DNA from 2 places in the Sinomonas sp. B1-1 genome. Region 1 is predicted to be linked to the other one. Evidence: predicted binding sites of a transcription regulator. Region 1 holds the regulator's gene; the other holds the start of a gene.
The links. The regulator Rex, encoded in region 1, represses fermentation and respiration genes when NADH is low (regulators of the CRP and FNR family bind a similar motif). The targets are predictions, from matches to a motif close to CTTGTGAANNNNTTCACAAG.

Region 1 (14,941 bases):
ACCCATCACCGACCAACTGCAGAGGATTCAACCCGTGGCAACACTCGCCCAATGGATCGCCGGGTCCCGGCCGCGCACGCTGCCGATGGCGGTAGCGCCCGTCGTGATCGGCAGTGCGGCCGCCTTCGGCCTGGGCGAGTTCAAGCCGGTCAACGCCGTCCTCGCCGCCCTCGTGGCGCTCCTGCTCCAGGTCGGCGTCAACTACGCCAACGACTACTCCGACGGGATCCGCGGCACCGACGACAACCGTGTGGGCCCCTTCCGGCTCACCGGGTCAAAGGCCGCCGAGCCGGCACAGGTCAAGCGCGCAGCGTTCATCGCGTTCGGCGCGGCGATGGTCTTCGGGCTGTTCCTCGTGGTCCTGTCCCAGACGTGGTGGCTCCTGCTCGTGGGCCTCGGCTGCGTCGCGGCGGCCTGGGGGTACACCGGCGGGAAGAACCCGTACGGCTACCTCGGCCTCGGGGACGTGTTCGTGTTCGTGTTCTTCGGCCTCGTCGCGACGCTCGGCACCACGTACACGCAGGCGCTGACCCTCAGCCCGTCGGCGTGGATCGGTGCGGTCGGCACGGGGCTCATCGCGGACGCCCTCCTCATGGCCAACAACGTCCGGGACATCCCGACGGACCGCGTCTCCGGCAAGCGGACCCTCGCGGTGCGCCTGGGCGACTACCGGTCGCGGCGGGCGTACGTCGGGATGCTCGGCGTGGCGGTGCTGTCCTCCCTCCTGCTCGTGCCGTGGAACCCGTGGATGCTCATGGTCCTTCTGCTCGTCCCGGCCTGCCTCACTCCCGCGTGGCTGATGCTCGGCGGGAAGAAGGGGCCGCGCCTCATCCCGGTCCTCCAGCAGACCGGCTTCATCAACCTCGGCTACGCCGCGCTGTTCTCCCTCGCCATCGTCCTGGGGACGGTCTTCTAGCCTGTTCCAGTGAAAACTGTCGTAGCCCTGTTCTAGCCTTGGATCATGGATGGGGAACGCAGGTTCGAGGTGTCGGGGAGGGCTTCATCGGCCCGGCCGTGGTGGCTTGAGCTCGAGCTCGCCGACATCCGCGAGTCGGAGGCCGCGTGGGCCAGCGCCAACGCTTCCACACCGCCGGAACCGGAGCCTTGGATGCTCCGGGAATGGCAACTGCTCGACGATCCCCGGAGCCGACGCGTCAGGGCGCCGAGCCTCGACGAGTCATTCCTCGACCTCGTCGCAGAGGAGGGTGGCGACGGCGGTGACGACTTCGGTGACGACTGCGATAGCAGCGGCGGCACGGACGGCTTCCCGCTCCCGCCTCCTGAGGCAGTTGTCGTGGGACTGCAGGACGAGGCTGCCGATCTCCTGGTCGCCCGCATCGAGCGGCTGGACCGGGAGGAGTCGGCGCGCTCGGCCGAGCTCGCCGCGACCTTGGCCGCCCTCGTCCAATGCCTCGGCGGGACCTCAGAGGACCCCTTCCGTCGGCTCGACGCACCCACACTCGCCAGCGGCGAGGTCTCCGCGGCGCTCCGGGTCTCCGCCCGCTCAGCCAAGGCCATGGTCCACGAGGCCCTCGAATTGACCCGCGGCGCCTGGGCACCGGTCTTGGAAGCCATGTCCGCCGGGCGCATCCCGCACCGTCGTGTCCGTACGATCCTTGACGCCGCCGTGCCGGTTCCGGCGCAGAGGCTCGCCGCTTTCGCCGCCGAGGCGGCGGTCCTTGCCGGCCCCTCCCGCCCTGACGGGACTGTGGACACGGACAGCCTGCCGAGCCCCGGAGCATTGGGCAGGCGTCTGCGCCGGCTCGCCGAGAAGCACACCGCTGAGCCCCTCGCTGCCCGGAAGGCCGCAGCGCTGGAGCGCCGCACGGTGGACATCGAACCGGCCGGAGACGGCATGTGCTGGCTCACCGCCTACCTGCCCCTTGAAGCGGCCGCTGCCATCGACACACGCCTCGAGGCCATTGCCCGCTCGCTCGCCTCGCCGCGTGACGGCCGAACCGTGGCTCAGCGCCGGGCCGACGTCTTCGCCGACCTCCTCACCGACGGAGTGCCGGAGAGCGGCCCCGCCACCGGCACGCGCACCGAGGTGATCGTGACCATCCCGGCGCGCGTGCTTGCGGGTACCCTCCCGACGGCCGGAAGCACCGACAGTGGAGCCCGGGAGGCGAAGGGGCGCGGAGAACAGGCTCGCGACGACGTCGCAGAAGTCCTCGGCTACGGAGACATCGATGCCGAAGCCGCCCGGCTCCTCGCCGCCCACGCCTCGACCTGGACGTGCATGTGGGTCGATCCGGCCAGCGGCGCGCCGCTCGCCGTCGGGCGTCGACGGTACACGCCGACAGCAGCAATGCGTCGCTTCCTGGGCGCACGAGACTGCACGTGCCGCTTCCCCGGCTGCGACAAGCCCGGGGCTGCCGCCGAGGCGGACCACACGCGCGACTGGTCCACGGGCGGTCCGACGAGCACAGACAATCTCGCCCTGCTCTGTCCGGAACATCACCGGCTCAAGACGCTCGGCTACTGGACAGCGAAACAGGTCGGCCGGGGCGGTGAGCCGCGACGAGACTCCGCGACGACGGCAGCCGATGGGCGCGTGAGCGCCGGCGTCGCGGCAACGCGCGGGGCTCGGGGTGAGCCTCCGGGAACGATCGAGTGGACGTCGCCCACGGGTCGGCGCTACCTCACCCGCCCCGAGGCGGATCCGCCGCCGCCCTTCTAGCGGGGCCCCTGCTCGTCGTTGCCGTCGTCCGCGCGCGGCTGCCTGCGCTCCGAGGTGTCCGAAGTCTGGCCGTCGTGGCCGCGCGTCTGGGGACCCGATTCCTGGGCGCGCAGGGCCTCATCGACGGCGTCCTCCGCCTCGGCGTCCTCCACTTCGCGCTTCGTGCGTGCCTGCTTCCGGCCGCCGAACACGTCACGCACCTCGGCGGCTGCCGCGTCGCGCTGTTTGTAGAGGAACAGGTAGTTGATCCCGAACGCAATCAGGACGGCGAACACCGCCGAGAAGATGGGACCGACCCCCAAGGCCATGCACACAGCGAACGGGACGACGAACAGGACGGTGCGGATCAGGAAGTACTTGAGGGATGCCACTGGACGAGCTTACTAAAATGGCCATATGCTCCGCGTTCTCCCCTACCTCCTGATCCTGGTCTTCTGGCTCTACGGCATGGTGGACTGCGCGCTCAGCGACCGCCGCCAGGTCCGCGGCGGCCTGTCGAAGACCACGTGGTTCCTCATCTCGGTCCTTCCGGTGGTCGGCATCGTCCTGTGGTTCGTGCTGGGCCGGCCCCGCGGCACGACTCCGCCCCGCGCGGACAAGGGACAGGGCCGCCGCCCGGTTGCTCCGGACGACGACCCCGACTTCCTGCGCGGCCTCTGAGGCTCCCCGCGCACGTTGGCAGCCCCGATAGGGCCTGACGACGACTGACGACGATCAGGGCGTGACGCCGCCGTAGGAGTGCAGGCCCGAGAAGTACACGTTCACGATCGTGAAATTGAAGATCACGCACAGGTACCCCACGATCGAGAGCCATGCGGCGCGGGCGCCGGTCCAGCCTCGGGTCGCGCGGGCGTGCAGGTAGGCGGCGTAGACCACCCAGATCACGAAGCTCCACACCTCCTTGGTGTCCCAGCCCCAGAAGCGGCCCCAGGCCTTCTCGGCCCAGATGGCGCCGAACATGACCGTCAGGGTCCAGCCCACGAAGGCGATCGTGTTGATGCGGTAGGCAAGGGTCTCGAGCGTGAGGGCGCTCGGGACGAGGCGCATGAACCCTCCGCGATCGGGCTCCCCAGCGGCGATCTTCGCCTCACGCCGGCCCTGGATCAGCTGCAGGACACCCATCGAGAAGGTCAGCGTGAAGAGCGCGGACGAGAGGACCGCGATCGAGACGTGGATGACGAGCCAGTAGCTCTGCAGTGCCGGGACGAGGTGCCCCACCGGGACGAAGAAGGCTACCGAGGCGGCGACCATCATGACCACCGCGAGGCCGAGCACGAACGTGCCGAGGAACCGCAGGTCGCGGCGGATGAGCACGGCGAGGAAGACCGCGACGACGATGAACGCGCCGGTCGTGCAGAACTCGTACATGTTGCCCCACGGCACGCGCCCTGCAGCAACGCCACGGGTCAGGACTCCGGCCGCGTGGATCGCGAGGCCGAGGGCGCTCAGCGCGACTCCCACACGGGCGGCCTTCCGCCGGTCGCGGTACTTCAGGTCGGACTCGGCGACCTCGGCGGTCGCTCCGGTCCGGGCGCCCTGCGCGCCACCCGCGGCCGGCACGGACGACGCCGCACTGTCACCGGCGGCGTCGACCGCTCCGGCGGCCCCTGCGGCACCGACGGCCGCAAGCGAGCGCTGCTTGCCAGCCTGGGCGGAGGCCGCAGAATCCTTGGCGTCCGCGAGCAGGGCGGCGTCGCGCTGGGCGACGCGCCCGCTCGTGGCCATGTCCCACGCGAAGGCGAGGAACGCCACCGTGTACGTTCCTGCCGCGAGCAGCATGAACAGCTCGCTGTACGCACCCAATGACTGGTTGATCGTGGAGAGCATCAGACGTCCTTCGCAGTGCTGGTCGAGTCGGGTCTGGTCGATTGGGAGCCGGTCGAATCCGGGCCGGTCGAATCCGGGCTGGTCGATCCGGGGGTGGAGGCCCCGGCGTTCCTGTCTGGCGGCGCCTCGGCGGAGACGCCCCACGCTTCGGCGAGCGCGGCCTTCACGGCGGCACCCTCCGCCGCGAGGCCGCCACGGTCCTCCCCGCGGGTGAGGAGACCGTACTCCACCATGGTGCGCCCATCCTCGTGCTGGCCCGCACGCACCCAGAGGCGGCGGCGTGAGAGGAACAGGGAGGCGATGAGCCCGGCGAGGGAGAACAGCGCGAAGCCGAGCGCCCATTCCTGCCCCGGGTTGTGGTGGATATCGAGCGCCACGTAGCGCTTGAGCCCGTCGAAGCTGATGGAGCCCTGACCGTCCGGAAGCGTGTACGTCTGGCCGGCGCCGAGCACGATGCCGCCCGCCGGCTTGTCGCGGCCGTTGACCTGGGAGAGCTTGGCGACGTCGAGGGCGTAGACGTTCTGCGGCTTGCCCTTGTCCAGGCCGAGGTCCCCCACGTAGGAGTTGAGGTTGAGCTGGACGTTGAGCGGATCCGGGTCTGCGCTGAACGCGACGCCGTTCTCGCCCATCTGGGACGTGGGCAGGAAGAAGCCGACGAATCCGAGCTGGGTCGGCTTCGCGTCCGGCGCCTTGACCACGATGGTCGAGGTGTAGACCGCGTCGGTGGGGATCGAGGGCACGGGTCCCTGGAAGGCGATCTGCCCGTCGCCGCCGCGGACCGTCACGACCGGAGCGTAGCCGTTCCCGACGAGGTACACGTTGGTCCCGCCGATCGAGACGGGATCGTTGACCTTGAGGACGCGGTCCTCCGAGGGGGCGTCAGGCGAGTCCTTCGTGGTGACCCTCGCCGTGAAGTCGAGCGGCTGGCCGAACTGCTTGACCGACTCGCGGTCGTAGCGGACCTCGAACTTGTCCAGCTGGAAGGAGTACGGCTGGAGCCAGCCCGACTGGAAGTTCGTGCCGGGGTTGAAGGTGTCGTAGCCGACGAGGGTGTTGACGAACGTCTCCCCCTCGACGAGGGTGCGCTGGCCGCTGTAGCCGAACAGGCCGCCGAGCGCCACCGAGACCAGCACCCCGACCAGGCCCGAGTGGAAGCAGAGGTTTCCGAGTTCCTTGAGGTACCCCTTCTCGGCCCCCACGGAGTAGAGCGCACGGTTTGGCAGGGCGCCGTCGGGCGTGCGGAGGTCCACGCGGTAGCCGCGCTTCTTCAGCAGCGCCGCGGCCTGCCCGGCGGCGTCGGCGGCGGCGAGGCCGCGGTCGGCGGGGACAACCAGCGTGCCGTACACAGGGAGGCGGGACAGCCGCGCAGGAGTGCGCGGGGGCTTGGACCGCCAAGCCTTCCAGTGGGCGATCGCCCGCGGGACAACGCACCCGATGAGGGAGATGAACAGCAGCAGGTAGACGGCGGAGAACCAGACCGACGAGTAGACGTCGAACATCTGCAGGGCGTCGAGGATCGGCCCGTAGTCCGCGTGGTCCTTGAGATACTGCGTGACGACGGCGGGGTTGGCCGGCCGCTGGGGGAACAGGGAGCCCGGAACGGCGGCGACCGCGAGGAGGAGCAGCAGGAAGAGCGCGGTCTTCATGCTCGTCAGCTGCGTCCACGCCCACCGGAGCATGCCGATGACACCGAGGGCCGGCAGCGCCACGTCGTCGCGCCGCGACTGCTTCCCGCGGCTCTTCGCGCCCTTGGGGGTCTTGGTCTTTGTCTCGGTCATCAAACGGGCAGCTCCACGGTTCCGATCCAGATCTGCAGCTGGCTGATCCAGTGGCTCCACACGCCGGAGACCATGAGGACTCCGACCAGGATCAGCAGCCCGCCGCCGGTCGCCTGCAGCGCGCGGCGGTGCTTCTTGAAGAAGGCCATAGCTCCGAGGCCTCGGCGGATGCCGAGAGCGATGAGCAGGAAGGGCACACCCAGTCCGAGGCAGTAGACGAACGTCAGCAGCGCGCCCTTGTAGGCGCTCGCCCCGTCGGAGAACGCGAGCAGCTGCACGGCTGCGAGGGTCGGCCCGATGCACGGCACCCAGCCCAGGCCGAACGTGATGCCGAGCAGCGGCGCGCCCCAGAGCCCCGCCGGGGGCCGGGCGTGGACGCGGGCCTCGCGCTGGAAGATCCCGAGGCCGCCCATGAAGACGATGCCCATGATCACGACGACGATGCCCAGCACCCGCGTGAGCCAGCCCGAGGAGATCGCGAGCCACGATCCGAGCTGGCCGAAGACGGCGCCCGTGGCGACGAAGACCGCCGTGAAGCCGAGCACGAACAGGCCGATGCCCGCGACCATGCGCCCGCGGCGCTGCTTCGCGAGGTCGACGCCGGTCAGGCCGGTCACATAGCCGAGGTACCCGGGCACGAGCGGGAGGACGCACGGGGAGAGGAACGAGACGAGCCCCGCAATGAGTGCCACCGGAAGCGCGAGCAGGAGGGAGCCGTTGAGGACGGTGTCGCTGAAGACGCCGCCCACGCTACTCGCCCACCGCGGACGTGATGAGGGCCTTGAGCGTGCCCTTCTCGAGCTGCCCCAGCACGCGCGAGGCCACGCGTCCCTGCTTGTCGAGCACGAGGGTGGTGGGGACGGCGCCCGGGGGGACCATGCCGGAGAGCGCGAGGAGGACCTGGCCGTCCTTGTCGTTGAAGCTCGGGTAGGTGATGCCGAAGTTCTGCTCGAAGGCCTGCGCGGTGCCCTGCTCGTCGCGGAGGTTCACCCCGTAGAAGGCGACGCCCTGAGCGGCGAACTCGGTGTGGAGGTCCCTGAGTTCGGGGGCCTCGACGCGGCACGGCGCGCAGGCTGCGAACCAGAAGTTCAGGACCGTGACCTTCCCCGCGAAGTCGGCGGAGTTCACCTTGGTGCCGTCGTACAGGGTCCCGGTGAACGCGACGGGCGGCTTGCGCGTCTCCTTCGCGTACTCGGTCACCGAGCCGTCGCCCGCCACGTAGTTCTTGTTGTCTCCCGCGCGGGCCTGAGAGGCCAGCGGGTCGTCCGCGGCGCAGCCCGAGAGCACAGCCGCGAGCCCGAGCGCGGTCGCCGCTCCTGCGGCGGAGAGGATCCGCCGGCGCGAGAGGCCGTTCGACTTGCCGGGGACGGGGGTCTGCTGGGTCATGCTCTTAGTTCTTCCGCGCATCATGCACCTGGAGTCGAGGCGGCTCCGGGGAGGAGCCGGGCGGCGGGTTCGGAGTAGCGGACGCGGATGACGGCGCCGGTGTCCGCGTCGATGTCGAGGGACGTGACCGAGGTCAGGGTGCACTCGCGGCGGCGGGGATCATGGGCGAGCCGGCGGCCCTCGGCCTTCAGCCGGGCGGCCCAGATGGGCAGCTGGTGCGCGACGAGGATCGCCTCGGCGCCGTCGCCCCCGCGTTCGACGGCGACGCGCGCCGCGTCCGCGACGGCCTCGAGCACGCGGGCTGCCTGCTCCTCGTAGGGTTCGCCCCAGGAGGGCCGGAGCGGGTTGACGAGGTAGCGCCAGTGCCGCGGCCGCAGGAGCTCGCCCTTGGTGACCCGCAGGCCCTCGAAGTGGTTCTCGGCCTCGATGATGCGCGGCTCCGTCTCCACCTCGAGTCCGAGCGCGGCCGCGGTGGGCGCCGCCGTCTCCTGGGCACGGGTCAGGGGCGACGCCGCGAGCAGGACGAACCGCGCGCCGTCGTGCGCCTGCCGCGCGAAGTGCTCGGCGAGGCACTCGGCCATCTCCCGGCCGAGCGCGGACAGGTGGAAGTCCGGCAGTCGGCCATAGAGCACCCGGGCGGGGTTGTGAACCTCGCCGTGGCGCAGAAGATGGACGGTGGAGGTGGGCATGACATCCAGTTTCTCAAAGGTTGCGGGCGGCAGCGAAATCGCAGGCTCGGCCCGCGCAGCCAGTTCTACGAGAGGTAGAACTATCACGCCTACCCGAGAGTTCCCTGCATGAACCGCATCACACCCCTTGTGCTTATATGCAAATGCATGCTTTGATGGATGCATCGTTTAGTTGACGCTTCAATCAACCTTCAAGGAGATGAGCCCCGTGACGCTGCCCCACGGCCTGACCACTGGAACCTGGAACCTCGACGCCTCGCACAGCGAGATCGGCTTCACCGTCCGCCACGCGGGCATCAGCAAGGTCCGCGGCCGGTTCGCGGACGCGACGGCGACGGTCGAGGTCGGGCACTCGCTCGCCGAGACCAAGGCCACCGCCTCCATCAAGACCGCCTCGTTCGACTCCGGCGACGCCAACCGCGACGCCCACGTCAAGGGCCCCGACTTCTTCGACGTCGAGCAGTTCCCCGAGATCACCTTCACTGCGACCTCGATCGAGGCGAACGGCGACGAGTTCGACGTGACCGGCGACCTCACGATCAAGGGCACCACCAAGCAGGTCACCATCGAGACCGAGTTCAACGGCGTGGCGGTGGACCCGTTCGGCAACACGCGCGCCGGCGTCTCGGGCGAGACGACCATCTCCCGCAAGGAGTTCGGCCTGACCTGGAACGCTGTGCTCGAGACCGGCGGTGTCCTGGTCTCCGACAAGGTCGTCATCTCCCTCGACCTCGCGTTCGTCGCCGCCCAGGCGTGACCCCTTCCGTCCCGGCCTCCGGGCCGAGACGACCGGCCCCGCTCCCGCTGAGGGGGCGGGGCCTTTCCATGTGGGCGACGGCCTCTAGTACGCATGTCCACGCGGGGATACAGTGACCGCCATGAGCACCCCGTATGAGCAGCCGGCCTCCGAGAGCCCCGAGGGCCAGGACCCGCACAGCCCGAATCCCCAGGGGCCGAACCCACAAGGTCAGAACCCGCAGGGCCCGAACCCCTACGGCCAGAACCCGCAGGGCCCGAACCCCTACGGCCAGAACCCTCCTCCTCCGCCGCCGCCCGGGACCGGCCCGTACGGGGGAGCTCCGGGATACGAGCAGCCGGGGTACGCGCAGCAGCCCGGGGGCCAACAGCCGGGAGGGTTCCGCTTCGAAATGCCGACGGACGCCCCGCGCAGCGTGCAGGACGTCATGCCGGTCGGGGGCCTCTCGGGCATCTTCACGACCAACGGGCTGCCGACAGAGCTCAAGGTGTCCTACTGGATCTGGCTCATCGGCGGAGCGCTCGGCGTGGTCTTCGGCCTCTTCGGCATCCTCGCAGGGCTCGCGGCCCTCGCGCTGGCGGGCGCGTTCGGGGCCCTCCTGCTCGTCCTGGTGCTCATCGGGCTCGTGCTCGCAGCGGCGCAGGTCATCCTCGCGATGAAGATGAAGGAGGGCAGGCAGTGGGCCCGCCTTGCCCTGTCCGGCGTCGCCGCCCTGAACCTGATCCTTGCGATCATGGCTTCCGGCGGCAACGGCGGCCCCAACTGGTTCGGGGCGCTCGTCTCGGTCACCGCCGCAGTCCTCATGTGGGTGCCCAATTCGCGGGCCTGGTTCGACGGAGTGGCGAGGCACGCCTGAGTCGCGGATGCGCCAGCGGCCAGAAGGTAGGCTGTGGTCAACGCGGCGGGGGCGCGCATCCGTTCCCGTCGGTCCTTCGATGATTGGACCCTCATGAGCACGCCCTCCGTCCCGCCCGGAAGCGAGCAGCCGGAGCGCCGGGAGACTGGCGACTCCGGTGGACAGCCCTCGGGCAATCCGCCCGAGCAGGGCCCGGGCACAGCCGGCCGGCCCGCGCCCCGCTACGGTCAATACGCTCCCGGGCACGAGGGCCAGCAGCCGCCCCAGTACGGCCAACCCCAGTACGGGCAGCCGCCCCAGTACGGCCAACCCCAGTACGGGCAGCAGCCGCCCCGGTACGGCCAAGGCCAGTACAGCCAGCCCCAGTACGGCCAAGGCCAGTACAGTCAGCCCGCGTATCCTCCGCCCTACGGCACCATGGCAGCTTTCGGCGCCCCGTCCCCAGAGCAGCAGCGGTCTGCCGTCCGGTCGGCGTCCGTGCTCATGTTCGCAACGGCGGCGGCGGAGCTCGTGATCGCCGTGATCGCCACCATCGTGGCTCTGGCGATCCCGGCCGACGCGCTTCGGGAGCTGTACGACCAGGCGAGCGGGTCGTCGTCGGGCATGTCCTTCGCGCAGTTCCGCCAGTTCATCAGCGGATTCGTCTGGTTCGCCCTCGCGTGCGTGGTCGTCAACGCCGCCGTGCTGGTCGTCTGCGGGATCTTCCTCCCGAAGGGGAGACGCTGGGCGCGCACCACCGGCACCATCTTCCTGTGCCTCACCATCGGCAGCGTCTTCTCGGGAGGCCTGTTCGCCCTCGTGACGATCGCGCTCGCGGTCGCGGCAATCGTGGCCCTCTTCCGGTCGCCGGTGACGGCGTTCCTCGCCGCGCAGAACCAGTTCGCCAACCCGTACTCGGGGCCCAAGGGCCCCTCCCTCGGAAACCCCTACGGACAGTGACGCCATGACCCAGCCCCACGGGAACCCGTACCCCTCCTCAGGCCAGCAGCCCCAGCCTCCGGCCTACCAGCCGATGCCCCCGCAGGGCTCGTACCAAGGACCGTGGCCGAGCCAGCTCCCGAGCGGTACCTTCCCGGGCATGCCCGTGGTCGGCCTGCAGCGGCCGGTCAGCCTGACCGTAGCGTTCTGGCTCATGGTGGCGTACGGGGTCCTGCCGCTCCTGAGCATCCCCTTCATCATCGAGTGGGCCGAGGCGTACATGCGGGACAGCATCGCGATGGCCGCTGCCCAGAGCGGCCGCAACGTCCCGCCGGGCTTCATGCAGCAGTTCACGTCGATGATGACGCCGATGGCGTGGGTCTCGGGGATCATCGGTGCGGGCATCGCCGTGCTGCTCGGTCTGGGGCTGCGCGCCGGAATGAACTGGGTGCGCATCCTGCTCACCGTGTGGGCCGGCCTCTCGCTGCTCAGCACCGTCGGCTCCTTCGCCCTCATGGCCGCCCTCGGCCTTCCCGCCCAGCTCATGTTCCCCCTCCCGGCGGGGGCCTACGCTGTCTCCTTCGCGACCGTTGCCCTCTTCCTCGCAGCGGTCGTCGTCTCGTGGCTGCCGTCCTCCAGCCGCTATGTCGCAGCCCGGCGCGCCGCCAAGCTCGGGGGCGGATACCTCCGCTGACCTGCCGCCTCACCAGCGCACGACGCCGGCCCACGCCTCAGCCGGGGCCCGGCACCCCAGGCGCGTGCCGCCGTCGTGCGTTCTCTGGGCGGGCTCTTCGGGCTGCGCCCAGATCGTGCTCCGTGGTCAGGCGGATTCCCCGCTCGGGTGGGCATCGTCGTCGTGCGCCGGTGCAGGCAGGCCGCTCTCCCCGCCCGACTCCCCGCGCTGAGCGTGGTAGGCGAGGATCTGGAGCTCGGTGGCCATGTCCACCTTCCGCAGGGTCACGCCCTCAGGAACCTGCAGGATGGTCGGGGCGAAGCTGAGGATGCTGCGGACGCCGGCGGCGACGACGCGGTCGCACACCGTCTGCGCGACCGACGCCGGCAGCGCGAGCACCGCCATGTTCGTGCGGGTCCGGTCGAAGATCGCCTCGAGGTTGGCGGCGTCGGAGACCCGCAGCCAGCCGACCTCGTTGCCGATGATCTGAGGATCGGTGTCCAGCAGCGCCACAACGTCGAACCCCCGGGTTCCGAACCCGCCGTAGCGGGCCAGCGCGCGACCCAGGTTGCCCGCGCCGACGATCGCGACCCGCCAGTGGCGCGTGAGGCCGAGAGCGGCCGAGATGTGCTCCTCGAGGTTCCCCACCTCGTAGCCGACGCCCCGCGTGCCGTAGGAGCCCAGCTGGGAGAGGTCCTTGCGGAGGGTCGCCGAGCTCACCCCGGAGGCGTCGGCGAGGGCGTCGGAGGACACTCGCTCGGTGCCGTCCGCGATGAAGGTGTTGAGGGCTCGCAGGTACACGGTGAGGCGGGCGACCACCGCAGGCGGGAGCCTCTTCCCGTCGGGCGCAGCGGCAGGCCCCTCGTTCCCCGTCCGGGCCCGTCCTGCCACCTGCACACCTCATTCCCTCGCGATTCCCTCGCGCGGAATCTTCCCTCACACGCGGCCGCTTCGGCGGCCCCATCCACTCTAGAACCGCCGCGAGGGCTCGGCCAAAAGCCCACGCGGCCCGCAGCGCCCCTGAGGCCTGCAGGGCAAGCCCGTCACGCGGCCCGCGCGGCCTCCACGATGCGGCGCAGGCGGGCCTCGTCGATGCGCCAGAAGTCGCGCTGGGTCCCGTCCACGAGGACCACGGGAACCTCCTCCGCGAAGCGGTCGTGGAGGGCGGCGTCGTCGTCGATGCTGCGCTCCTCCCAGGCAAGCCCCGCCTCGGAGGCGACGCGGGTGACGACGTCGCGCGCGTCGTCGCAGAGATGGCATTGGTGCTTCGTGACGAGGACGATCTCGGGCGTGCGCATGCGACCAACGGTAGCGCGCCGCCGCGCTGCGGGGCCCGTCGCTAGACTCGGACCATGCCCTTGGAGAGGAAGACGGCTGCCGGCGTGCGCGCAGCACAGCCCCACCGGCCGGGGGAGGCGGCGTTCTTCGACGTCGACAACACCCTCATGCGGGGCGCGAGCCTCTTCCACGTGGGACGCAAGATGTACGAGCGGGGGGCCTTCACGTTCCGCGACGCCCTGGGCTTCGCGTGGAAGCAGGCGGCCTTCATCTTCCGCGGCGAGAGCCTGAAGGACATCCACTCCATCCAGGCCTCGGCGCTGTCCCTCGCCGCGGGGATCCTCAGCGACGACGTCAGGAGCCTCGGGCACGAGGTGTACGACGAGTTCATCGAGTCCCGCATCTGGCCCGGCACGAAGGCCCTGGCCGAGCAGCACCTCCGCATCGGCCGGCGGGTCTGGCTCGTCACCGCCACACCGATCGAGGTGGCCTCGGTCATCGCGGAGCGGCTCGGCCTGACCGGGGCGCTGGGAACGGTGGGCGAAATCGAGGGCGGAGCGTACACGGGCCGGCTGGTGGGCGAGATCCTGCACGGGTCCGCCAAGGCCGAGGCCGTCGCCGAGCTCGCCGAGCGGGAGGGGCTCGACCTGCGGAGCTGCTGGGCGTACTCCGACTCGCACAACGACATCCCGCTGCTGACCATGGTGGGGCATCCTGTGGCGATCAATCCCGACACGCGGCTGCGCATGCACGCCCATGCGCGCAACTGGCCCATCTACGACTTCCGCTCGGGACGGCAGGCCGCCACCCTCGGGCTCAAGCTCGCCACCGTCGGAGGGGCCGCGTACGGCCTCTGGCGCGGCTACGCTCGGCTGCGCAAGTAGCGCAGCGTACGCGCCGCGGGGAACGGGGTGACCTCGGCGCCACACGCGGTGACCTCGGCGCCACACGCGGTGACCTCGGCGGCACACGGGGTGACCTCGGCGGGGACGCAACGAGGCCCGCCCCGGTCGGGGACGGGCCTCGTGTCACTGACACCCCCGGGCGGGGGCGGCGCGGCTACTTCTTGTTGCGGCGCTGGTGACGAGTCTTGCGGAGCAGCTTGCGGTGCTTCTTCTTGGCCATGCGCTTGCGGCGCTTCTTGATAACCGAACCCACGTAAAGTTCCTTACAGTAGTTGTCCCGGCTGCTGGCCGGACGCGCGCACAGGGCGGCTTCAACCAACTGCTGGTGACGTGACGTTAAACGTTCCTGAACAGAATACCGTACCCGTCAGGCGGTCTCGCTCCGGCCGTCGACCACAGCGTTCTTCAGGTACTGCTCGACGGCCGCTTCGGGAACCCGATAGGACCGCCCGAACCTCACCGCCGGCATCTCCCCCGAGTGGACCAGCCGGTACACCGTCATCTTGGACACGCGCATCATCTCGGCGACCTCAGCGACGGTGAGGAAACGCGAGGAAGAGAAATCCATCGCAGTCATGCAAATTACTTTAGTGGCTGGAGTGGCTCCTGTGAACGCGGCGTGTCCGGGCAGCTTCCGCGAGCCGCTCCAGGACCTCCCCGGTGACGTCCCACTCCATGCACTTGTCGGTCACGCTCTGGCCGTAGACCAGCTGTGTGCGGCCAGCCGCAGGCTCGACGACGTCGAGCGCCTGGGCTCCGCCGACGAGGAAGCTCTCGAGCATGACGCCGGCCACGGCCTCGGCCGCGTCGCCCCCGTTCGCAAGCTGGGCGCCGATCTCGAGGGCCACCTCGGCCTGGCGGTGGTGGTCCTTGCCGCTGTTGGCGTGGCTCGCGTCCACGATGAGTCGGGGGTTCAGGCCCTTGCCGGCCATCGCCGTGGAGGCGGCCAGGACCTGGTCGGCCGAGTAGTTCGGGCCGTCGGATCCCCCGCGGAGGATCACGTGGGTGTCGGCGTTGCCGGCCGTCGAGACGAGCGACGCGCGGCCGGCGTCGTCGATCCCCAGGAACGCCTGAGGCGCGGAGGCGGCGCCGCACGCGTCGATCGCCACCTGGAGGCCGCCGTCGGTCCCGTTCTTGAAGCCGACCGGCATGGACAGGCCGGAGACGAGCTGGCGGTGGATCTGGCTCTCGGTG
Region 2 (14,941 bases), on a different contig from region 1:
AGGGCAGGCTGGTCCTCTTCGGGTGCGAGGTGGGGGACCTGGTCCTCGACCGCCTCGACCACGATCCGGATGAGCTGGAGCGCCTTCTGGAGGCTGATGGAGCGGGTGAGCTCTGTCGGTGCGCTGCCGAAGACGTCGGACAGTATCCATGAGGGCATGGTGGGCCGCTCGTACCAGGTGACGAAGGCCGCGATCCCGTTCTGCGCCACGAGCCCGAGCGCGGACCGCTCGTCGGCGCTGAGCCGGCTGTACCAGGGCAGCGCCCGCTCGAGCTCGCGCATGGTGGTGGTCGAGAGCTGGCCGACGTTGGCCCGCAGCTTCTTGACCGTCTCCGCCTTGGCCGGGGAGATGGTCAGCTTGCCGTTCGGCGAGCCGCCGGTGGACTGCTTGGGCTGGCTCATGCCTAGAGCATAGGCGAGCCGGGGCCCGGGGTGAATTTTGTGTGAAGGCTACAAGCCGGAGTGCGCGGGTTCACACACGACGGCGGCCCTCCCCGTAGCTGGGAAGGGCCGCCGTGGGTCTGGGGCGGCTGCAGGCCGCCCGGGACGGGGGAGTGGGCTAGGACTCGCCGCCCGCGTTGCCGGTTGACCCGGCGTTCACGTCGTTGAGGCGGTACCGGTCGAACGCCTGACGGGGTGCGTCGGCGTCGACCTCGCCGCGCCGGGCCAGCATCTGGAGCGCACGGACCACGACCGAGTGGCTGTCGATGTGGAAGTACCGGCGCGCCGCGGCACGGGTGTCGGCGAAGCCGAAGTCATCGGCGCCGAGCGTCGCGAACTCGTTCGGGAGGAACTGGCGGATCTGGTCGGGCACGGCCTTCATGTAGTCCGTCACCGCCACGATCGGACCGGTGGCCCCGGCGAGCTGCTGGGTGACGAACGGCTGACGCGGTTCCTGGCCTGGGTTGAGGAAGGCTTCCTCCTCGGCCGCCAGGCCGTCACGCCGGAGCTCGTTCCATGAGGTGACGCTCCACACGTCCGCGGAGACTCCCCACTCCTCCGCGAGGATCTGCTGGGCCTCGAGGGCCCAGGGCACGGCCACACCCGAGGCGAGCAGCTGGGTGCGCGGGCCGTCGATCTTCGCCGGCGCGAGGAGGTAGATGCCCCGGACCAGGCCTTCGACGTCGAGCTCGTCCGGCTCGGCAGGCTGGACGATCGGCTCGTTGTAGACCGTGAGGTAGTACATGACGTTCGGGTTCGGGTGCTTCCCGCCGTACATGCGCTCGAGGCCGGACTTGACGATGTGGCCGATCTCATAGCCGTAGGCGGGGTCGTAGGCAACGACCGCGGGGTTCGTCGAGGCCAGCAGCGGGGAGTGCCCGTCGGCGTGCTGGGTGCCTTCGCCGGTGAGCGTGGTCCGACCGGCGGTGGCGCCGATGATGAAGCCTCGGGCCATCTGATCCGCGGCGGCCCAGATGCCGTCGCCGGTGCGCTGGAAGCCGAACATCGAGTAGAAGACGTAGATCGGCACGAGGGTTTCGCCGTGCGTGGCGTAGGAGGTGCCCGCGGCTGTGAACGCCGCGATCGAGCCCGCCTCGTTGATGCCCGCGTGCAGGATCTGGCCGGCGGGGGACTCCTTGTACGCGAGCACGAGGTCGCGGTCCACCGAGAGGTAGTTCTGGCCCTTCGGGTTGTAGATCTTCGCGGTCGGGAAGAACGCGTCCATGCCGAACGTGCGGGCCTCGTCGGGGACGATGGGGACGACGCGCTTGCCGAACTCCTTGTCCCGCATGAGGTCCTTGAGCAGGCGGACGAAGGCCATCGTCGTGGCCGCCTGCTGCTTCCCGGAGCCGCGCTTGGCCACCTCGAACGACTTGTCGTCGGGCAGCGCGATGCCCTCGTGGGGATCGCGGCGCTCGGGCAGGAAGCCGCCGAGCTCCTTGCGGCGCTGCATCATGTACTGGATCTCGGGGGCGTCCTGCCCCGGGTGGTAGTACGGCGGCTCGTAGGGGTTCGCCTCGAGCTGCTCGTCCGTGATCGGGATCCGCAGGTGGTCGCGGAAGTCCTTGAGGTCCTGCAGGGTCATCTTCTTCATCTGGTGGGTCGCGTTGCGGCCCTCGAAGTGCGGACCCAAGCCGTAGCCCTTGACGGTCATCGCCAGGACGACAGTCGGCTTGCCCTTGAACTCGGTGGCGGCCTTGTAGGCGGCGTAGACCTTCCAGTAGTCGTGGCCGCCGCGCTTGAGGTTCCAGATCTGCTCGTCCGAGTAGTCGGCGACGAGTTCCTTGGTCTCGGGCGTCTTGCCGAAGAAGTGCTCGCGCACGAACCCGCCCGACTCGGCCTTGTAGGTCTGGTAGTCGCCGTCGAGCGTCTCGTTCATGATCTTGACGAGCTGGTTGTTGTCGTCGCGGGCCAGCAGGCTGTCCCACTCGCGTCCCCAGATGACCTTGATGACGTTCCAGCCCGCGCCGCGGAAGAACGCCTCGAGCTCCTGGATGATCTTGCCGTTGCCGCGCACCGGGCCGTCGAGGCGCTGCAGGTTGCAGTTGACCACGAAGGTGAGGTTGTCGAGATTCTCGTTGGCGGCGAGCTGGAGCAGGCCGCGGGACTCGGGCTCGTCCATCTCGCCGTCGCCGAGGAAGGCCCACACGTGCTGGTCGGACGTGTCCTTGATCCCGCGGTTGTGCAGGTACCGGTTCGTCTGGGCCTGGTAGATGGCGTTCATCGGCCCGATGCCCATCGAGACGGTCGGGAACTCCCAGAACTCCGGCATCATGCGGGGGTGCGGGTAGGAGGAGAGGGCGTGGCCCTCGCGGGACTTCTCCTGGCGGAAGCCGTCGAGGTCCTCCTCGGACAGGCGCCCCTCCATGAACGCGCGTGCGTACATGCCGGGGGAGGCGTGGCCCTGGAAGAAGACCTGGTCGCCGCCGCCGGGGTGGTCCTTGCCGCGGAAGAAGTGGTTGAACCCGACCTCGTAGAGGGTCGCCGCGCCCGCGTAGGTGGAGATGTGCCCGCCCACGCCGATGCCAGGCCGCTGCGCCCGGTGCACCATGATTGCGGCGTTCCACCGCATGTAGGCGCGGTAGCGGCGTTCGAACTCCTCATTGCCGGGGAACTCGGGCTCCTGGTCCGCGGGAATCGTGTTGACGAAGTCCGTCGTGGTGACCATCGGCACACCCACGCTCTGCGACCCGGCACGCTGCAGGAGGCTGCGCATGATGTACTGCGCCCGCGCAGTGCCGCGCTCCTCGATGAGCGAATCGAGCGATTCGATCCACTCCGCCGTCTCGTCGGGGTCTCGGTCGGGCAGCTGATTCGTCAGGCCGCTGAGGATGTGCGAGGTCTCTTCTCCTACAGACACGTCCAAACCTCTCTTCGAGCCCGGAGACCGGAGCTGGTGGCAGCCGGGCGGCGGGCGGTGTCGTCGCTGTGCCCTGTGCGTTCAGGGCGTTCGTGCTCAAGTGCTGCTGGGGCCGGGGTCATCCAGGCCGTGCCGCACCCACGGGCCACTCTAGCCGCGGTGCGGTGGCGATGCGTAGCGGGCGCCTGCCGCCCCCGGCTGTATTGCGATTGCCGTGCTCCGGCGTCCCCGCGGGCCCGACGGTGCCCGCAGCCACGGCCTCTTGGGCGGTGCGCGCTTGAAGCGGCGGGGCAAACGGTGTTGGCTTGTACATACGGTGGAGGTGTCCCGGGCCGTCGCGTCAAGCGGCACCCGGGGCTCTTGCGCCGAGGTCCCGCCGCGGGCGAGGGCCAGGAAGACATTATGAAGGAGGAGGACGACGTGGGCGAGACGGACACCGCCGCAGACAGCAATGTGGCGGCGCGATTGGGTTTCAAAGACGGGGACCTGATCCAGGAGTTCGGCTACGACGAGGACGTTGACTTCGGCCTGCGTGAGGCGATCGAGGAGGCAACCGGCTCGGACCTCCTCGACGAGGACGACCACGACGTGGTCGACGGTGTCATCGTGTGGTGGCGGGAGGACGACGGCGATCTCGTCGACATGCTCATGGACGCCCAGACCACTCTCGAGGAATCCGGCGTCGTCTGGCTTCTCGTCCCGAAGCAGGGACGTGATGGCCATGTGCGCCCGGTCGAGGTCCAGGAGGCTGCGCCGACGGCCGGCCTGCACTCGACCTCGTCGGTGGGCGTGTCGAAGGACTGGAGCGCGACGCGCCTGGTCCGGAAGAAGCAGTGACGGCGCTGCCGTCCCCGGGTCCCCAGGTCGGCGAGAGCGCTCCGGACTTCGAGCTGTCCAATCAGTTCGGCGAGCCCGTCCATCTGGAATCCCTGCGGGGCCGTCCGGTGGTCGTGGTGTTCTTCCCCTTCGCCTTTTCCGGCATCTGCACCGGCGAACTCGGTGAGCTGCGCGACAACAGGGAGATCTTCGCCGCGGCGGGGGCGCAAGTCCTCGCCGTTTCCGTGGACAGCAAGTTCACCCAGCGGGCCTACGCCCAGGCGGAAGGATACGATTTCCCGCTTCTGGCAGACTTCTGGCCCCATGGGGCCGTCGCCCGCCGCTTCGGCGTCTTCGACGAGAGGGACGGCATGGCCCTGCGGGGCACCTTCATCCTCGACGCCGACGGGGTGGTTCGCTACCGGGTGGTCAATCCGCGCGGGAAGGCGCGCGACCTCGACGGCTACCGTTCGGCACTCGCCGCGATCTCGGGCTGACGCGGATCTCGCTGACGCGCGGCGGCGGCGCCGGACGTTTTCCGGCCCCCGATCCGCTGCGGTACAGTGGTGCCCCGGCGCGCCTGATGGCGCGCCGTCGTCAGGGTCTTTAGCTCAGCTGGTAGAGCGCCACGCTTACACCGTGGATGTCATCGGTTCGATCCCGGTAGGACCCACCACCACGTCCTCTGCGGTGCCGCGCCTCTCGGCTCTGCGGGATGCTTCCCGTGCATGGAAGAAGCCTCCCGCCGCGGCCATTGGGGGGTTCGCCGCGACGGGAGGCTCTGACACGAGCATACGGTCAAGGGCGCCAAAGTCCAAACACTCGTGATGAAAATCTTCCTGCCCGTCCCTCCGTGACGACGGCAACTGTGGCAAACGTGTGCCAAAAATGAGGCACGCCGAAATAAGATGTCAAACAGTGATCCTCGGAAAGGGCGTCAACTAGCCTTGGATGCGGAATCCCACGAAGAGACGGAGAGTACATGTCTGCACAGATCGGCGTCACCGGCCTTGCGGTGATGGGCGCGAACCTCGCCCGTAACCTCGCGCGCAACGGGTACACCGTGGCGCTTCACAACCGGTCCGTCGAGAAGACGGATGCCCTTCTCGCCAAGCACGGCGACGAGGGCGACTTCGTGCGCACGGAGACCCTCCAGGAACTGGTCGACTCGCTTGAGAAGCCGCGCCGCGTCCTGATCATGGTCAAGGCCGGCGCGCCGGTCGACGCCGTCGTGGACCAGCTTGTCCCGCTCCTCGAGGAGGGCGACATCGTCATCGACGCCGGCAACTCGCACTACGCCGACACGCGCCGTCGCGAGGCCGCACTCGCCGAGAAGGGCCTCCACTTCGTGGGCGTCGGTGTCTCCGGTGGCGAGGAGGGCGCGCTCAACGGACCGTCGATCATGCCCGGCGGCTCCAAGAAGTCCTACGAGGCCCTTGGCCCCATGCTCGAGAAGATCTCGGCCAAGGCCGACGGCGAGCCGTGCTGCGCGTGGGTCGGCACGGACGGCGCTGGCCACTTCGTGAAGATGGTCCACAACGGCATCGAGTACGCGGACATGCAGGTCATCGGCGAGGCATACGACCTGCTGCGCAGCGCGGCAGGCATCGAGCCCGCGGAGCAGGCGGAGATCTTCGCGGAGTGGAACAAGGGCGAGCTGTCCTCCTTCCTGATCGAGATCACTGCTGAGGTCCTGGCGCACGTCGATGCGAAGACGGGCAAGCCGTTCGTCGACGTCGTCGTCGACGCCGCCGGCCAGAAGGGCACCGGCCGCTGGACCGTGCAGTCCGCGCTGGACCTCGGCTCCCCGGTCTCCGGCATCGCAGAATCCGTGTTCGCCCGTGGCATCTCGTCCCAGGCTGAGCAGCGGGCCATCGCCCAGGAGACCCTCGCCGGCCACGAGGCCAGCGCCGAGGTTCCCGACGGGTTCGTCGAAGACGTCCGTCAGGCGCTCTACGCCTCCAAGCTCGTCTCCTACGCCCAGGGCCTGGACATGCTCGGCAGCGCCGCGACGGAGTACGGCTGGGACCTCAGGCTCGACGAGATCGCCTCGCTCTGGCGTGCCGGCTGCATCATCCGCGCCGCTCTCCTGAAGGACATCACGGCCGCCTACAAGGGGGACAGCAAGCCCGCCAACCTGCTGTTCGCCCCGGCCTTCGCCGAGTCCATCGCCGCGGCCGTCCCCGCCTGGCGCCGCGTGGTGGCCACCGCGGTCCAGCTCGGCATCCCCGTGCCGGTCTTCTCGTCCTCGCTCGCGTACTACGACGCCCTCCGCCGCAAGCGACTCCCCGCTGCCGTCATCCAGGGCCAGCGCGACCTCTTCGGAGCCCACACCTACCAGCGCGTGGACACCGAGGGGACATTCCACACCCTCTGGGGCGAGGACCGCTCGGAGATCTCGGCAGTCGACACCCACTGAGCCGGCCGCGCACGCCCGAAGGGCGCCCCTGCCGCTGGCAGGGGCGCCCTTCTCGCTGCTGCACCCGCAGCGCACGACGGCGCCGCGCGCCTGGGGTGGCGGGCGGCGCCGTCGTGCGCGCTCCGGGACTGAGGCGGCCAGACCGTGAGACGGCCAGACCGTGCCGCTCAGATGTAGTAGTACTCCGCGGGGTCCACGGCCGGCGTGGTCTCCTTGGCGGCGTCGCGGTGGCGCCACGTGGCCGGCACGCCTGTCACGATCGAGTTCGGCGGAGCGTCCTTGACCACCACGGCGTTGGCGCCCACGGCGCTTCCGGCCCCGATGGTGATCGGGCCGAGCACCTTCGCCCCGGCGCCGATCGTCACGCCGTCGCCGATGGTGGGGTGCCGCTTGACCTTGGCGAGGGACCGGCCGCCGAGAGTCACTCCGTGGTAGAGGAACACGTCGTCGCCGATCTCCGCTGTCTCGCCGATCACGACGCCCATCCCGTGGTCGATGAAGAACCGTCGCCCGATCGTCGCCCCGGGGTGGATCTCGATGCCGGTGAGGAACCTCCCGGCCTGGGAGATGAGGCGCGCGGCGAAGCGCAGGTCCTCGCGCTGCCACATGGCGTGCGTGAGGCGGTGGATCCAGATCGCATGCAGGCCGGAGTACGCGAGGAAGTTCTCCACGTTGCCCCGGGCCGCGGGGTCATGCGCTGCTGCCGCCGCCAGGTCCTCCCGGAGCCGTGCAACGGTGCGTTTGATCAGAGACACAGATTTCCTTCTGCCGTGGCCGGAGCCGGCGCTCCTAGCCCCGGATGTCGTCGTACAGGACCGTGGAGATGTACCGCTCGCCGAAGTCGCACACGACGGCGACAATGAGCTTGCCCTTGTTCTCCGGCCGCTTCGCGAGTTCGAGCGCTCCCCAGACGATCGCGCCTGAGGAGATACCGCCGAGGATGCCCTCCTGGGCGGCCAGCGCGCGGGCGGTGGACACCGAGTCCTCCAGGGTGGCGTCGAGCACCTCATCGTACACGTTGGTGTCGAGGATCTCGGGCACGAAGTTCGCGCCGAGGCCCTGGATCTTGTGCGGACCCGCGGGGCCGCCGTTGAGGATCGCGGAGTCCTTGGGCTCGACGGCGACGATCTGCACGCCCGGCTTGCGCTCCTTGAGGACCTGGCCGACGCCGGTGATGGTGCCGCCGGTGCCGATGCCGCTGACGAAGATGTCCACTTCTCCGTCCGTGTCCTTCCAGATCTCCTCCGCAGTCGTGGCACGGTGGACGGCGGGGTTGGCCGGGTTGGCGAACTGCTGGGCCCAGATGGAGTTCTCGGTGTTCGCCACGATCTCCTGGGCCTTCTCGACAGCTCCGCGCATGCCGTCCGAGCCCGGTGTGAGGACGATCTCGGCCCCGTAGGCCCGCAGGAGGACGCGGCGCTCGGTCGACATGGTCTCCGGCATCGTCAGGATGACCTTGTAGCCCCGGGCGGCGCCGACGAGGGCCAGCGCGATGCCCGTGTTGCCGGAGGTGCCTTCCACGATCGTCCCGCCCGGCTTGAGCGCGCCGGCCTTCTCGGCGGCCTCGACGATCGCGACGCCGATGCGGTCCTTGACGCTGTTGGCGGGGTTGTAGAACTCGAGCTTGACGGCGACCTGGGCCTCGAGGCCCTCCGTCAGCCGGTTCAGGCGGACCAGCGGGGTGTTGCCGACCAGCTGCGTGACGTCGTCATAGATGCGTGCCATGAGTCCTTTGCTTCCTGAAGAATGTGGGCGTGACAAGGAGGCCGGGGGGCCCGACTGCGGCTTCAGCCTAGTCAGCCGCCTCCGGGCCCGGCTAGGCAATGAGCCATGCCGAGTAATATTTGCGGGCCTTGGCGAGCTTGGGATTGATGATCACGTGGCAGTACCCGGCGTCCGGGTTCTTCGCGTAGTAGTCCTGGTGGAACTCCTCCGCAGGGTAGAAGGTGCTCGCGCGGGCCACCTCGGTGACGATCGGCGCGTTCCAGAGCCCCTGGTTCCGTTCGATCGCCGTCTCGAAGAGCGCCCGCTCCTCTTCTGTGAGGTAGAACATCGACGAGCGGTACTGCGTCCCCACGTCGTAGCCCTGGCGGTTGAGGGTGGTGGGATCGTGGAGCGCGAAGAACATGTCGAGGACGACGTCCTGCGGGATCACTTCCTCGTCGAACGTCACCGCGACGACCTCGGCGTGCCCGGTCATGCCGCTGCAGACGCTGTAGTAGTCCGGATCCGGGAAGTGGCCCCCGATGTAGCCGGAGACGACGGAGCTGACACCCTTGGTCTTCTGGTAGACCGCATCGAGGCACCAGAAGCAGCCTCCGCCCAGAATGAAGGTCTTCATGCTGCCTACAATGTCCGCAGCCCGCGGAAGATTCCCGAGAGAGGACCGCCCCTCGTGTCAGAGCAGACCGGCCCAGACCCCCAGACCGAGAAGGACCCGTCAGCAATGCAGGACGAGGAGGCCCGTGAAAGCCATCGGAATGCGCCCGAGGGGGCGTCCGGGCCATCTCTGGCGGACGTGCTCGTGGCCGTCGAGGAACTGTGGCCCGAGTCTCTCTCGGAGGAGTGGGACGCCGTCGGCCTCGTCACGGGTCGCCCGTCCCAGCCCGTGCGCAGGATCCTGTTCTCGGTCGACCCCGTGCTCGAGGTGATCGAAGAGGCCGCGGCCTGGGAGGCGGACCTCGTCATCGCCCACCACCCGCTCCTGCTGCGCGGGGTCACGAGCGTCGCCGCGAACACGCCCAAGGGACGCGCCGTCCACCGCCTCATCGAGTCGGGCATCGCGCTGCTGACGGTGCACACCAACGGCGACTCGGCCGTCGGCGGAGTCTCGGACGTGCTTGCCGACGCCCTCGGGCTCGACCCGGTCGAACCCCTCACCAAGGCCGCGAACGGCCTCCCCGAAGAAGGGATCGGGCGGGTCGGGGACCTCCCGGAGATCACGAGCCTGGGCGACCTCGCGGGACGGCTCTTCGGCGTCCTGCCCGCGGTCGCGGGGGGTGTGCGGGTCTCGGGAGACCGCGATGGCCTCGTGCGCCGCGTGGCGGTCTGCGGCGGCGCTGGAGACAGCCTGTTCGACGCGGTGCGCGAGTCAGGGGCGGACGTCTACGTCACCGCCGACCTGCGCCATCATCCGGCCTCCGAGGCCCGTGAGTCCTCCGCCGACGGACGCCCCTACCTCGTGGACGTCAGCCACTTCGCGAGCGAGTGGCTATGGCTCCCCGCTGCGGCGGCCGCGCTCGACAACGTGCTCAAGGACCAGGGCCACACCGTGGACATCCGCGTCTCCACCATCAACACCGACCCGTGGGACTTCATCCTGACCCCGAGCGAAGGATAGAGTCGCAGGCCACACAGGCGCTGCGCGGCAGCGCCGTCGAGAGCGCTCCGGCGCGACCGAGGAGGAACACGATGCCCAAGGCTCCCGCCGCCGAACAGCTCAGGCTCTTGGACCTGGCCGCCCTCGACGCGAAGCTCCATTCCCTGGACGTGCGGCGCCGCGCCCTCGAGTCCGATCCGCGCCTCGGGCCTGCGAAGACGGCCCTCGAGCAGGCTGCGGAGGCGGCGCGGTCGGCGGATGCCCTCGTGGCCGGCGCCGAGGCAGAGCTCGCTGCCGTCGAGGCGAAGGTCGCGGAGGTGTCCACCAGGATCGCCCGCGACGAGTCGCGCCTGTACGCGGGCGGCCTCTCGAAGGACCTCGAGGCCCTCCAGAAGGACATCGCCGGCCTCAGCGCTCGGCAGAGCGACCTCGAGGACACCGAGCTCGAGGTTCTGGAGAAGCTCGACGAGCTCCGCGCGGCCCAGGGCGAAGCCGCGGAGGCCCTCGGGCATGCGCAGGCGTCGAGCCAGGACCTGCGGGACGAGCTCGACGAGCAGCTCGGAGCCATCGCCCAGGAGCGCTCCGCAGTGGCACAGCAGCGCTCTGACTTCGCCAGCGGGATCGACGCCGGGCTCCTGGACGTCTACGAGAAGACCCTTGCCAAGCGCGGCGTGGGCGCGGCCAGGCTGTTCCATGGGACGTCCGAGGGCTCCGGCATGGCGCTGAGCCCCGGGGACCTGGCCGCCATCCGCTCTGCAGCCGAAGACGAGATCGTCTTCTGCCCGGACTCGGGGTGCATCCTCGTCCGCTCGCCGGAGTGGAGCTAGGGCGGAAGGATCAGTCCCGCAGGATGAGGGCGAGGGAGCTGGGCTTCCGCGCCGTCGCCGGGACCAGCTCGGCCTCCCAGCCTTCGCGGGCGACGGCGAGCAGCGCCTCGGGCGTGGCCGGCGCGGTCCCGCGGCGCCTGAGCAGGTGGCGGACGAACTCCCCCCGGTGGTGCTTGGCGAAGTGGCTCACCACGCTGCGCTTCCCATCGCGCTCGCGGAAGACATCGACGCTCACCGTTGACGCGGGCGGGGGAGCGTAGGCCGCGGCGTAGGTGCTCGACCGGCAGTCGACGACAAGCCCGTCCCCCGCCCGAGTGGCCAGCACCTCTGCAAGCCGCGGCTTCCAGAACGCGGCGAGGCGGCCCAGCCCCGGCAGTGCGGTAGACATCGACAGCCGGTACGCGGGAACGGCGTCGGCGAAGCCCACCGCCCCCCACAGTGCCGACACCACGACGATCCACGCGTCGGCACGTCGACGCTGGGCCGGGGTGAGGGAGCGGTACCCCAAGGCCTCGTACAGGACCCCCGAGTACACGAGGTGCGCCGGCGCCGCCGGTTCGGTCAGGAGCCGGAGGTTCCGCTCGACGTCGTGCGCGAGCGAGGCACCCACGCCGAGGGCTTCGAGCGCGTCGTGGCGGCCGCTCACCTCCGTGAGCGCCTCGATGACCTCCTTCCGCGCCACCTCGAGCGCGGGGAAGCTCAGCGCGGAGAGGTCGACGGCGGGACCCGGCGGCGCGGGCGTCTTGCCCTCGGAGGGCGGAAGGAGGATGAGCACCCGCCGAATCCTACCGTCGCTGCCGTCAGAGGCAGGCCAGTGCAGCTAGACTTGACGGTCGAGGACAGGTCGGCCGGGCGACCGCGGGGCGGCTCCATCGGGGCCGCCGCGAGGAAAGTCCGGGCTCCACAGGGCAGGGTGGTGGGTAACGCCCACTCGGGGCAACCCGCAGGCCAGTGCCACAGAAAGCAGACCGCCACCGTCGCCGTGCCGCAGGCGCAGCGACGGCGGTAAGGGTGAAACGGTGGTGTAAGAGACCACCAGCTCCCCGGGTGACCGGGGAGGCTCGGTAAACCCCACCCGGAGCAAGGCCAGACAGGGCGCGTGACCAGGGCTGCCCGCCCGAGCGCCCGGGTAGGCCGCTCGAGGCCGCCGGCAACGGCGGTCCTAGATGGATGGTCGCCTCCCGCGCCAGGGCAACCCGGCGCGGAGACAGAACCCGGCTCACAGGCCGGCCTGTCCTCACTCTTCACAGGATCCTGACTCTCGCAGGATCCTGCAGCCCCGAAAGCGAGAGCCTGTGAGTGACTTCACAGGCGCCCGGGCGGCGCCCCCCGATCCCCCCACGTACACTGGAAAGCGAACGTAGAAGTTCTCGAGCCGGGCTCTGCGATCGCAGGCCTGGCTTTTCCATGACCTCAGGCCACCCTGCCCGGGGGCATGCGCACGAGGGAGTGCGCGAACAGAGAAAGGCATCTGTGTGAGCACAACGACGGAATCCGCACTCGGCACCTGGATCGGACGCGAAGCGGCAGCTGAGGAGATGATCCCGATCATCGGGCGGCTGTACCGCCAGAACAACGTGGTCACCTCGGTCCACGGCCGGAGCCTCATCAACCAGTCCGTGGTCGGACTGCTCAAGGCGCACCGCTGGGCCCGCCAGATCGACAGCGAGGAGCTCAGCCTCGAAGAGACGCTTCCCATCCTCAAGGCGCTCGACTCCCTGGAGCTCGGCGCGGCCTCGATCGACCTCGCCCGCCTCAACGAGAAGTTCCGCGCCGAGGGCCAGACCCTCGGGCTCGAGGAGTTCCTCCGCGCTGAACTCGCCGAGATCGTCGGCAAGCGCGGCGCCGACCCGCGCACCAGCACCGACGTCGTGCTCTACGGCTTCGGCCGCATCGGCCGCCTCGTGGCCCGTATCCTCATCGAGCACGCCGGCGGCGGCCACGGCCTCCGCCTCCGGGCCATCGTGGTCCGCAAGGGTTCCGACAAGGACCTCGTCAAGCGTGCGAGCCTCCTGCGCCGCGACTCGGTGCACGGTGCGTTCGAGGGGACGATCACGGTCGACGAGGAGAACAACACCATCCTCGCCAACGGCACGCTCATCCAGGTCATCTACTCGGACAGCCCCGCCTCGGTGGACTACACCCAGTACGGCATCGACAACGCCATTGTGGTGGACAACACCGGCCGGTGGCGTGACGAGGAGGGCCTGTCCCAGCACCTGCAGAGCAAGGGCGTGGCCCGGGTGCTCCTCACTGCGCCGGGCAAGGGCTCGCTGCCGAACATCGTCCACGGCATCAACCACGGCGCGATCTCGGCCGAGGACAAGATCGTCACCGCGGCCTCCTGCACCACGAACGCGATCACCCCGGTGCTCAAGGCCGTCAACGACAAGTACGGTGTCGTGCACGGCCACGTCGAGACGGTCCACTCGTTCACGAACGACCAGAACCTCATCGACAACTTCCACAAGGGCAACCGCCGCGGCCGTGCCGCCGGCCTCAACATGGTGATCACCGAGACCGGCGCTGCGAAGGCCGTCGCGAAGGCGCTCCCCGAGCTCGCCGGCAAGCTCACGGGCAACGCGATCCGCGTCCCCACCCCCGATGTGTCGATGGCCGTGCTCAACCTCAACCTCGAGCACGAGGCGACCAAGGACGAGGTCAACGCCTACCTCCGCGAGATGTCCCTGCACTCGGACCTGCGCAAGCAGATCGACTACATCGACTCGCCCGAGGTCGTCTCCACCGACTTCGTCGGCTCCCGCCGCGCCGGCATTGTCGACGGCCTCGCCACGATCTCGACCGGCAAGAACCTCGTCCTGTACGTCTGGTACGACAACGAGTTCGGCTACTCCTGCCAGGTGGTCCGCGTCCTCGAGGAGATGGCGGGCGTGAACGCGCCTTCCTTTCCCGTCCAGCCCGTGACGGACGACGCGGTGTTGGCAACAACTCGGTAGCAATCGGCACGGTCTCTGGCTTCTCCGCCCGCCGCGGGGGCAAGATGCACCTATGGAAGCAACGGAGCATGAGAGCACGCTCGAGCACGCGCTCGACGTCGCCAGAGCCAACGCCAAGCAGGCCAGACTGCTCGTGGACCACGCCAAGGCACGCCTCGCGTCCGGGGAAGTCACCCCGGAACGCGTCGCCCAGCTGGAGGAACTCCAGCGGGTGGCGGATGAGGACCTCCAGCGCGTGATCCGCGAGCAGTAGGGGCCCCGCCACCGAAAGGCCCCAGGCCACGCACGACGACGAAGGGCGCCGCACACTGGTGCGGCGCCCTTCGTCGTGTTCAGGCAGGCGGCGAATCAGACGTGGGTGTGCCCAGCCTCCGCAGGGCCTTCATGGCTGTGCTCGTGCCCGTGCTCGTGCTCGTCGTCCTGTTCGTGCGCGTGGTCGTGGTCGTCATGGCCGAACGGGTCGGGGTCGACGCCGGGCATCCACGTGAGCCCGGGGACTCCCCAGCCGTGCTTGCGCGCGGCACGACGGGCCTTCTTCGCGTACCGCTCGATGAGCCGATCCACGTACAGCTTGCCGTCGAGGTGGTCGTACTCGTGCTGCATGACTCGGGCGAACCAGCCGGTGGCGACGAACTCGACGGGCCGGCCGTCTCCGTCGAAGCCCTCGACCTTCGCCCACTCCGCCCGCTGGAGCGGGTATCCCTCGCCGGGGAAGGACAGGCAGCCCTCTTCGTCGTCCTCAGGGTCGGGGGCTGCGCCCGAGACCTTCCCGAGGGTGAGGCGTGGGTTCACGAGGACGCCGCGGGGCGGGACGCCGTCGTCGTTGGCGAACTTGTAGACGAAGATCCTCAGCCCGACCCCGATCTGGGGCGCTGCCAGGCCCACGCCGTGCGCGGCGTCGTTCGTCTCGTGCATGTCCTCGATGAGGGTCCGCAGCGCGTCGTCGAACTCGGTCACCTCGGCAGCCCGTCTGTGGAGCACGGGCTCGCCCCAGACGGTGATGGGATGGACGGTCACGCGGGACTCCTCTCTCGGAACGCACACGAGGCCGCCGGGACGGATCCCAGGCGGCCTCGTGGCTGACCGGCGAACCGGCCTCTTCGGGGTGAGTAACGGGGCTTGAACCCGCGACCTTCTGGACCACAACCAGACGCTCTGCCAACTGAGCTATACCCACCGTGGTGGCTTACGGGGCGTTGTGCCCCGCGAAAGCAACGAGAAATAGTCTACCTGCTGTTTGGAGTGGTCATGACCAAATCAGCACTCGCCGACGAACTTTTTTCGGCTGTGGAGGTCAGGCTGT

Region 2: a site for Rex is predicted at 11,974-11,993, ahead of ACQ5BE_RS02765 (glyceraldehyde-3-phosphate dehydrogenase). Genes of this name have one in related genera too.

Annotation. Positions count from the first base shown of each region.
Region 1 covers NZ_JBCHVF010000012.1:25,957-40,897, forward strand. Annotated here, with positions in the region: gene ACQ5BE_RS15400 (1,4-dihydroxy-2-naphthoate polyprenyltransferase) at 35-916, shown strand; gene ACQ5BE_RS15405 (DUF222 domain-containing protein) at 962-2,680, shown strand; gene ACQ5BE_RS15410 (DUF4229 domain-containing protein) at 2,677-3,051, opposite strand; gene ACQ5BE_RS15415 (PLDc N-terminal domain-containing protein) at 3,077-3,340, shown strand; gene ccsB (c-type cytochrome biogenesis protein CcsB) at 3,395-4,507, opposite strand; gene resB (cytochrome c biogenesis protein ResB) at 4,507-6,285, opposite strand; gene ACQ5BE_RS15430 (cytochrome c biogenesis CcdA family protein) at 6,285-7,034, opposite strand; gene ACQ5BE_RS15435 (TlpA family protein disulfide reductase) at 7,036-7,671, opposite strand; gene ACQ5BE_RS15440 (histidine phosphatase family protein) at 7,692-8,360, opposite strand; gene ACQ5BE_RS15445 (YceI family protein) at 8,569-9,117, shown strand; gene ACQ5BE_RS15450 (hypothetical protein) at 9,239-9,973, shown strand; gene ACQ5BE_RS15455 (hypothetical protein) at 10,067-10,912, shown strand; gene ACQ5BE_RS15460 (hypothetical protein) at 10,917-11,585, shown strand; gene ACQ5BE_RS15465 (redox-sensing transcriptional repressor Rex) at 11,712-12,455, opposite strand; gene ACQ5BE_RS15470 (glutaredoxin family protein) at 12,608-12,862, opposite strand; gene ACQ5BE_RS15475 (HAD family hydrolase) at 12,917-13,726, shown strand; gene ACQ5BE_RS15480 (30S ribosomal protein bS22) at 13,902-14,000, opposite strand; gene ACQ5BE_RS15485 (helix-turn-helix domain-containing protein) at 14,115-14,324, opposite strand; gene ACQ5BE_RS15490 (3-deoxy-7-phosphoheptulonate synthase) at 14,335-14,941, opposite strand, start outside.
Region 2 covers NZ_JBCHVF010000001.1:589,907-604,847, reverse strand. Annotated here, with positions in the region: gene ACQ5BE_RS02830 (PucR family transcriptional regulator) at 1-401, opposite strand, end outside; gene aceE (pyruvate dehydrogenase (acetyl-transferring), homodimeric type) at 559-3,300, opposite strand; gene ACQ5BE_RS02820 (DUF3052 domain-containing protein) at 3,721-4,137, shown strand; gene ACQ5BE_RS02815 (peroxiredoxin) at 4,134-4,613, shown strand; tRNA gene ACQ5BE_RS02810 (tRNA-Val) at 4,717-4,792, shown strand; gene gndA (NADP-dependent phosphogluconate dehydrogenase) at 5,099-6,535, shown strand; gene epsC (serine O-acetyltransferase EpsC) at 6,703-7,281, opposite strand; gene cysK (cysteine synthase A) at 7,325-8,260, opposite strand; gene msrA (peptide-methionine (S)-S-oxide reductase MsrA) at 8,352-8,876, opposite strand; gene ACQ5BE_RS02785 (Nif3-like dinuclear metal center hexameric protein) at 8,982-9,875, shown strand; gene ACQ5BE_RS02780 (zinc ribbon domain-containing protein) at 9,947-10,681, shown strand; gene ACQ5BE_RS02775 (YaaA family protein) at 10,692-11,456, opposite strand; RNA gene rnpB (RNase P RNA component class A) at 11,522-11,919, shown strand; gene ACQ5BE_RS02765 (glyceraldehyde-3-phosphate dehydrogenase) at 12,193-13,638, shown strand; gene ACQ5BE_RS02760 (hypothetical protein) at 13,691-13,891, shown strand; gene def (peptide deformylase) at 13,987-14,655, opposite strand; tRNA gene ACQ5BE_RS02750 (tRNA-His) at 14,743-14,815, opposite strand; gene orn (oligoribonuclease) at 14,933-14,941, opposite strand, start outside.